DNA from 2 places in the Paenirhodobacter sp. CAU 1674 genome. Region 2 is predicted to be linked to the other one. Evidence: riboswitches for the same ligand, from Rfam matches in the RefSeq annotation. Region 2 holds a riboswitch; the other holds the start of a gene.
The links. A riboswitch is a leader RNA that binds a small molecule or an ion and turns the genes downstream of it on or off. The one in region 2 is predicted to bind thiamine pyrophosphate.
Positions count from the first base shown of each region.

Region 1 (4,354 bases), on a different contig from region 2:
CCCGGGCCGATCCCTTCTTTCTGGCCAAAATATCCCGGGGGGGTGAGGGCAAGGCCCGAGGGGGGCAGCGCCCCCCTTACCCGATTTCCCCGCGCACACCGCCGGTCTGGCCGCGGTCCAGCAACAGGTGATCCAGGATCACACAGGCCATCATCGCCTCGGCCACCGGCACCGCGCGGATGCCGACGCAGGGGTCGTGGCGGCCCTTGGTCACCACCTCGACCTCTTCACCCGCCGTGTTGATCGAGCGGCGCGGCGTCAGGATCGACGAGGTCGGTTTGACCGAGAACCGCACCACGATCGGCTGGCCGGTGGTGATCCCGCCCAGAATGCCGCCCGCGTGGTTCGACAGGTATTCCGGCCCCTCCGGGCCCATCACGATCTCGTCGGCATTCTCGATGCCGGTCAGCAGAGCCGCGCCCATCCCCTCGCCGATCTCGACGCCTTTCACGGCGTTGATCGACATCATCGCGGCCGCAAGGTCGGTATCCATCTTGGCATAGATCGGCGCGCCCAGGCCCGGCGGGCAGCCCTCGGCCACCACCTCGATCAAGGCCCCGACCGAGCTGTGCGCCTTGCGGATCGCGCCCAGGTAATCGGCCCATTCATCGACCACGGCGGCATCGGGAATGAAGAACGGGTTGCGCAGGATTTCATCGGCGTCAAAGCGCGACCGGTCGATCTGCTTCACCCCCATCTGCACCATGTAGCCGGTGATCTTCAGCCCCGGCACCAACTGGCGCAGCACCGCCTGCGCCACGCCACCCGCCGCCACCCGCGCCGCGGTTTCCCGCGCACTCGACCGCCCGCCGCCGCGATAATCGCGCAGCCCGTATTTCTGGTGATAGGTGATGTCGGCGTGACCCGGGCGGAACTGGCGGGCGATCTCGCCGTAATCCTTGCTGCGCTGGTCGGTGTTCTCGATCATCAGCTGGATCGGCGTGCCGGTGGTCTTGCCTTCGAACACGCCCGACAGGATGCGCACCTGATCGGGTTCCTGACGCTGGGTGGTCATGCTGGACTGGCCCGGACGGCGCCGGTCGAGGAACTGCTGGATGAAGGCCTCATCCAGCGCGATGCCGGGCGGGCAGCCATCGACCGTGGCCCCCAGCGCAGGCCCGTGGCTTTCGCCCCAGGTGGTGACGCGGAACATGTGACCGAAGCTGTTATAGGACATCGACGCCTCCCTTTGGGCTGCTCTAGCAAGCGTGGGGCCGCAATTCAATCCGCTGCGGGCGCGTCTGGCGCCCCGCCCCGGGGCTCAGCCGCGAATGATCTTGCCCAGCATGTCGGTGCGCCACACGAACTGATGCGCCAGCGCCAGGCAAACATGCACCGCGATCAGCAGGCAGAACAGCGGCCGCAGGATTTCGGCATGCAGCAGTCGCGCCGTCGGATCGTCGAGATAATAGCTCAGCAGCCCGCTCAGCGGCATCGCGAAGAACAGCGCGTAGAATACCCATTGCCCCAGCCGCGCCAGCACGCGAAAGACCCGCGGCGCGCCCAGCGGCTCGGGCGGCACACCCCGGGTCAGTCGCAGCAGCAGCCGCAGCACCGCCAGCGCCATCACCGTGCAGCCGATCACGATATGCTGGGCTTCGCTGGGGAAGACCCCCAGTGCCAGCCCGCGCCCGCCCATCGCCTGCGGAAGCGCCAGATTGATGGCGATCAGCGCCACCATGCCCCAGTGCAGGGCCCGTTGCAGCCGGGAGAACGTATCGGGAAGCGGGCGCATGGGACATCCTCATTGCCGCCGACACCGGGCGGCCTGTTGCGGTTTGTCCAGCCAGTTTCAGTGTTGCGCCCGAGGGGGCGAAAGGCAAGGTGCAAATCCGAGTATTTTTGTCGCAGAGCCGCAGCCCCGACGCGCGCATGCCCCTTGCACCTTTCCCGTGCTACGTTATCTTGCGTCTCACCTCGGGGTGCTCTGGCGACAGGGCTGAGATGCATGATGCGAACCCGTTGAACCTGAACCGGTTAAGACCGGCGGAGGGAAGGTATCCGGCACGTTCCGGCCTGTCTCCGCCCGTCAGCCTTGGAGACGAGAATGAAGAAAACTCTGATGCTTGCGGGTCTTTTTGTGGCAACCGCTGCGGTGGCCGATGAAAAGCCCGTGCTCACAGTCTATGCGCCCGATTACTTCACCTCTGAATGGGGGCCGGGGCCGGCCATCGAGAAGGGCTTCGAAGAGGTCTGTGCCTGCGACCTGAAATTCGTGGCGGGCGATGTGCTGCCGCGCATCCTGCTGGAAGGCGACAAGACCGAGGCCGATGTGGTGATCGGGCTCAATACCGATGTGACCGCGCGGGCGCGCGCCACCGGGCTGTTTGCACCGCACGGGCAGGACACCGGCGCCCTGACGCTGCCGATCGCCTGGACAGACGACACCTTCCTGCCCTTCAACTGGAGCGAGACCGCCTTCGTCTATGACCGCACGAAGCTGGCCAACCCGCCGCAATCGTTTCAGGAATTGCTCGATGCCCCCGACAGCCTGAAAATCGCCATTCAGGACCCGCGCAGTTCGATTTCGGGGCTGGCGCTGCTGCTGTGGGTCAAGGGCGTTTATGGCGACAAGGCCCCCGAGGCCTGGGCGAAACTGGCGCCCAAGGTGCTGACCGTCACGCCGGGCTGGTCGGAAAGCTATGGGCTGTTCACCGATGGCGAGGTCGACATGGTGCTCAGCTACACCACCTCGCCCGCCTATCACCTGATCGCGGAAGATGACGACACCAAGGTCGCCGCGATCTTCCCCGAGGGGCATTATTTCCTGACCGAGGTCGCGGCCCAGCTGAAAGGCACCGACCAGCCCGAGCTGGCGCAGAAATTCATGGATTACATCCTGTCCGACGCGTTCCAGGGCATGATCGCCACCGCGAACTGGTCCTACCCGGCCATCATCAAACCCGGTTTCCTGCCCGAGAAATTCGCGGCCCTGCCGCGCCCGGACAAGACCATCTTCTTTGACGAGACCGAGGCCGAGGCCCTGCGTCAGCCCGCGCTGGACGAATGGCTCGCCGCCTTCGCGAAATAAGCCTGCCCGCGCTGGCCGCCGCCCTGGTGGCGGGGCTGGTGCTGGTGCCCCTCGGTGCGGTGGTGATCCGCGCCGGGGGGTTTTCGGCGCTGCGCGGCGCCGATCTGGCGGCGCTGCGTTTCACCCTGTGGCAAGCGGCGCTGTCGGCGGCGCTGTCGTGCCTGCTGGCAATGCCGGTCGCGCGCGCGCTGAACCGGCGTCGCTTTGCCGGGCGTTCGGTGCTGATCTCGCTGATGGGGGCGCCCTTCATCCTGCCCACCATCGTGGCCGTGATCGGGCTGATCGCGATCTTCGGGCGGCGCGGTGCGCTGAACGCGGGGCTCGAGGCCCTAGGCCTGCCCACACTCACGATCTATGGCGCGCATGGGGTGATCCTGGCGCATGTGTTCTTCAACCTGCCGCTGGCGACACGGATGATCCTGCACGGCTGGCAGGCGATCCCGGCGGAACGGATGCGGCTGGCCGCAAGCCTTGGCTTCGGCCCGGCGCAGGTGCAGCGTCACCTTGAATGGCCGATGCTGCGCAGCGTGCTGCCCGGCACGTTTCTGGCGATCTTTCTGGTCTGCCTGACCTCTTTCGCGGTGGCGCTGACGCTGGGCGGCGGGCCACGGGCCACCACGGTCGAACTGGCAATCTATCAGGCCTTCCGCTTCGATTTCGATCTGGGCCGCGCGGCCAGCCTGGCGCTGGTGCAGGTGTTTGTCTGCCTTGCAGCCCTGGCCGTTGCCAGCCGCCTGACCGCACCGCCCGCCTTCGGCGCAGGGCTGGACCGCGCGCCGATGCGCTTTGGCGGCGGCAGGGCCCTGCTGGTGCAGGATCTGCTGGCCATCGCGGGCGCCGCGGCGTTTTTGCTGACCCCGATCGGCGCGATCGTGGCGCGCGGGCTGCCCGCGCTGCCGGACCTGAGCCCCGCAATCTGGCGCGCCTGTGCAACCTCGCTGGGGCTGGCCGCCGCCTCGACTTTGCTGACGCTTGCCCTCGCCCTGCCGCTGTCGCTGGCCGCGCCCCGCCACCGCTGGGCCGAAGGCGCCGCGATGCTGCCGATGGTGGCCTCTTCGCTGGTGCTGGGCACCGGGCTGTTCCTGATCGCCCGCCCCTTCGTCAATCCCGCCACGCTGGCGCTGCCCGTCACGCTGCTGGCCAATGCGGCGCTGAGCCTGCCCTTCGTCGTGCGACTGCTGATCCCCGAGGTGCGCGTGCTGCAGGCCGATTACGACCGGCTCGCCGCCAGCCTGAACCTGCGCGAACTGGCGCGGCTGCGGCTGCTGACCCTGCCGCGGCTGGCGCGCCCGCTGGGCTTTGGCGCGGGGTTGTCGGCGGCCT
Region 1 is NZ_JARHUH010000004.1:221,658-226,011, forward strand. It holds gene aroC (chorismate synthase) at 77-1,177, opposite strand; gene P2G62_RS07760 (cytochrome b/b6 domain-containing protein) at 1,262-1,735, opposite strand; TPP riboswitch at 1,909-2,012, shown strand; gene thiB (thiamine ABC transporter substrate binding subunit) at 2,048-3,031, shown strand; gene P2G62_RS07770 (ABC transporter permease subunit) at 3,007-4,354, shown strand, end outside.
Region 1: another riboswitch for thiamine pyrophosphate. It lies ahead of thiB (thiamine ABC transporter substrate binding subunit); the one in region 2 lies ahead of thiD (bifunctional hydroxymethylpyrimidine kinase/phosphomethylpyrimidine kinase).

Region 2 (4,354 bases):
TGCCAGCCGCGCCAGCCCAGGTTGAACCCGGTCAGCTGCCACAACCCATCAAGCCCCAGACAGCCCGGCATGATCGGGTTGCCGGGGAAATGGCATTCAAAGAACCACAGGTCCGGGGTGATGTCGAATTCGGCCACGACATGGCCCTTGCCATGCAGGCCCCCATCGCCCGAGATTTCGGTGATGCGGTCCATCATCAGCATCGGCGGCGCCGGCAACTGGGCATTGCCCGGCCCGAACAGCTCGCCGCGTGCGCATTTCAAAAGATCGTCCCGGTCGAAGCTCGTCGGAAAGCCCGTCATCGGCCTGTGTCCCCCCCAGTGGTCTGTCCTCCCCCTCTAACACCCGCACCCGCGCGCGTGCAAGGCCCGCAGCCCCCTGCGACCCCGCGAAACACCCGACGCCGCCTTTCAAGGCTCTGATCCGGGAAAGCCATTGAAATAAGGCACTGGCCGCGCATATAATGTCACAGGGAGACGCAAAGCGATGACTGAACTTGAGATGGAACGTGGCCAGAAATGGCTCGCCGATGGGGGTTTGCGCCCGACGCGCCAACGCCTTTCTTTGGCATCCCTTCTGATCGGCGACGGCATGAACCGCCATGTGACGGCCGAGGGGCTTTATGCCGCGGCGCATGACGCGGGCGAACGCGTGTCGCTGGCCACCGTATACAACACGCTGCGCGCGTTCTGCGATGCCGGCCTGATGCACGAAATCACCGTCGACGCGACGCGATCCTATTTCGACACCCGGATGGACGATCACCCGCATTTCTTCTGGGAGGGCGAGAACCGGATTTCCGACGCCCCCGCCGAGGAACTGGAACTGGCCCGAATTCCCAAGGCGCCCCCCGGCGCCGAGGTGACCCGCGTCGACGTGGTGATCCGCGTCCGCAAGGTCTGATCGGCGCGGGCTTCCCGCCCAAATCATTCCTGCGAAATCGCACATGTCTGGCCGGGCCCCAGCCCGGCCTTTGCATATCCACCCCACCGCGCCGTGGCCCGATCGCCGCAATTCGATCACGGCGGCGTGTGGGGCAAGAGCAACAGCGCGCGCAGAAATTCCCGCCCCCCTGCACTTCCCCTCGGAAAACGCCGTTTTTCCGGCTAGAGTGGGATCAAATTTGTTACAAGAAAGAGATCCACCATGAACACGAAGCACTTTCTCTTCGCTCTCGCAGCGCTCGGCGTCCCGGCCATGGCTTCGGCACAATCTCTGCCCGAAGGCGTCACCGGCAAGGGCTATATCGAATACGAATACCTGACCTCGGATGGCGAAGACGCGTCGGGCATCATCGGCGACTTCGACATCAGCGTTGCCCCGGGTGCAAGCGGCTTTGGCTTCGATTTCGGCCTGTTCGGCCTTGATTTCGAAGACACCTCGGAAGCCGCGCTCTATGGCGCGCTGACCTACACCACCGGCAACCACAAGTTCAGCTTCGGTGTTCCGCGCTCGGCCCTCAAGGACCATACCCGCGTTCCCGACATCGGCGGTTCGCGGTTCTTCTCGCTCGAAGCGGGCATCCTGACCGACGGTCTGGTGGACGTTGCCTACCTGCAGTCGGACGAAACCCCGATCGGCCTGCGCTATGATGGCGATTTCGGCGCCGTGAAGGCCAGCGCCTCCTATCACCGCTTCTCGGACGAAGAGGACGTGGACGTCTTCGGCTTTGGCGCGACCTATACCCAAGGCATGTGGTTCGCTTCGGGCAGCGTGGAGCATTTTGACGGCGAGTCGGCTAACGGCACGCTGGTGCACGCCGAAGGCGGCGTCGAGACCGATCTCTATTCGGTCGGCCTTGGGCTCAGCAATGGCGACGATTCCTATTTCGATGACACCGCCGTCATGCTGTGGGGTTCCTACAAGGTCATGCCGCAGCTTGAAGTCACCGCGACCGTTCTGGACGTCGCTTCGACCACGCTTTACGGCGTCAGCGCCGATTACAATTTCTGGAGCGGCGCCTATGCGCAGCTGGGCTATTTCGATGGCGACAACGTCGACGATGGGGTGTGGGACATCTCGCTCGGCTGGAAGTTCTGAGCCCTTCGAAACTGACGCGACAGGCCGCCTTCGGGCGGCCTTTTGCATTCCGGCGCCCCGTTCTTGCCCCCTTGCCGATCCCCCCGCCGGCCCCTAAGGTAGCCGCACTTACTCGTTGGGGTGCCCCGGGCGACCGGGGCTGAGAGGCGGCAGCCAACCCATCGAACCTGATCCGGTTAATACCGGCGGAGGGAACGGGTAGCGCAGTGAAGCATGGCAGCCTTCTGCCGTGCCCAAGCCCCCGAATCCGTCTGTCGGTCGATATGGGGGCGACGTGACAGCAATTGCATTGACCATCGCGGGGTCTGACAGCGGCGGTGGCGCCGGGATTCAGGCAGATCTCAAGACATTTTCCGCGCAGGGCAGCTATGGCGCCAGCGTCCTGACCGCGATCACCGCGCAGAACACCCGCGCCGTCACCGCCGTTCTAGCCCTGCCGCCCGCCATCGTGCGCGCCCAGATCGAGGCGGTATTCGACGATCTGGCGGTGGACGCGGTCAAGATCGGGATGCAGGGCGATCCGCAAGTGATCCGCGTGGTGGCCGAAGGGCTGGGCGGGCGCGATCTGCCGGTGGTCCTTGATCCGGTGATGGTGGCGAAATCGGGCGACCGGCTGCTGGCGGCCGAGGCGATTGCCGCGCTGCGGGACGAATTGCTGCCGCTGGCAACCGTGCTGACCCCCAACATCCCCGAGGCGGCCGAACTGCTGGATCAGCCCGCCGCCACCGACATCGCCAGCCGCGAAGTGCAGGGCCAGTTGCTGCGCGCTCTGGGGCCAAGTTGGGTGCTGATGAAGGGCGGCCATGCGCCGGGGACTACCTGCACCGATCTGTTGCTGGGCCCTGCGCGGCTGGATCTGACCGCGCCGCGCCGCGCCACCCGCAACACGCATGGCACGGGGTGCACGCTGTCGGCCGCGATCGCCGCCGGGCTGGCGCAGGGCCAAAGCGTGCCCGAGGCCGTGACCCGCGCGCATCGCTACCTGCAAGGCGCCATTGCCGCCGCCGACCGCCTGCAGGTCGGGTCCGGCCACGGGCCCGTGCATCATTTCCATCAGTTTTGGGGGGACACGGCATGAAACCCTTCCGCATTCTGGGCGCGGGCGTCATGGGCCTGGCCATCGCGACCGAACTGGCCACACGCGGCCACCCCGTCGAACTGGTCGACCCCGAACCCACGCCCGGCCCGCATGGCTGTTCCTGGTGGGCGGGCGGCATGCTCGCCCCCTATTGCGAACGCGAATCCGCCGAAGAACCGGTCGAGCGGCTGGGCCTTGGCGCAATCGACTGGTGGGATCGCCACACCGGCACGGTCCGGCGCAATGGCACGCTGGTACTGGCACTCGCGCGCGATCAGGGCGAACTGGCCCGCTTCGCCCGCCGCAGCCGGGGCCACCGGCCGCTGGATGCCGCGGGCATCGCCGCGTTGGAGCCGGACCTGGCCGGCCGTTTCAGTGCCGGGCTGTTTTTCGAGGACGAGGCGCACCTGTCCCCCCGCGCCGCCCTGACCGCCCTGCGCGACGGGTTGCGGGCCCGGGATGTGGCCTTCCACCGCGCGCCCCCGTCCCCGGCCCCCGCCGTGCAGATCGACGCGCGCGGCCTTGCGGCCCGCGATGCGCTGACCGACCTGCGCGGCGTGCGCGGCGAAATGCTGGTGCTGCGCTGCCCCGATGTCACGCTCTCGCGTCCTGTGCGGCTGCTGCATCCGCGCATCCCGCTGTATATCGTGCCGCGCGGCGACGGCATCTTCATGCTGGGCGCCACGATGATCGAAAGCGACCGGCGCGGCATTGTCACGGCACGCTCGGTGCTGGAATTGCTGTCGGCCGCCTATGCGCTGCACCCGGCTTTTGGCGAGGCCGAGGTGCTGGAAACCGGCGCCGATGCGCGCCCGGCCTTTCCCGACAACCTGCCCCGGCTGCGGCGGCGCGGCGCGACGCTGTATGCCAACGGGCTTTATCGGCACGGTTTCCTGCTGGCGCCCGCGGTGGCCGCGATGGCCGCCGATCATCTGGAAACCGGCATCACCCCTGCTTTCATGGACGAGGTCAGCGCATGAACATCACCCTCAACGGCGCGGCGCGACAGACCGCCGCCGCCACCCTTGCCGACCTGCTGACCGAGCAGGGCTTCGGCCAGAAGGTCGCCACCGCCCGCAACGGCGATTTCGTCCCCGTTCCCCTGCGCGCAACGACCCCGGTAATTGAAGGCGACCGGATCGAAGTTGTCGCCCCGATGCAGGGAGGCTGAGCGATGCCGGTATTCTACGGGGTCGAGGTGTCCAGCGCGCTGATGCTGGGCACGGCGCAATATCC
Region 2 is NZ_JARHUH010000005.1:145,308-149,661, reverse strand. It holds gene fabA (bifunctional 3-hydroxydecanoyl-ACP dehydratase/trans-2-decenoyl-ACP isomerase) at 1-302, opposite strand, end outside; gene irrA (iron response transcriptional regulator IrrA) at 487-903, shown strand; gene P2G62_RS08930 (hypothetical protein) at 1,147-2,040, shown strand; TPP riboswitch at 2,147-2,251, shown strand; gene thiD (bifunctional hydroxymethylpyrimidine kinase/phosphomethylpyrimidine kinase) at 2,315-3,118, shown strand; gene P2G62_RS08920 (FAD-dependent oxidoreductase) at 3,115-4,098, shown strand; gene thiS (sulfur carrier protein ThiS) at 4,095-4,289, shown strand; gene P2G62_RS08910 (thiazole synthase) at 4,293-4,354, shown strand, end outside.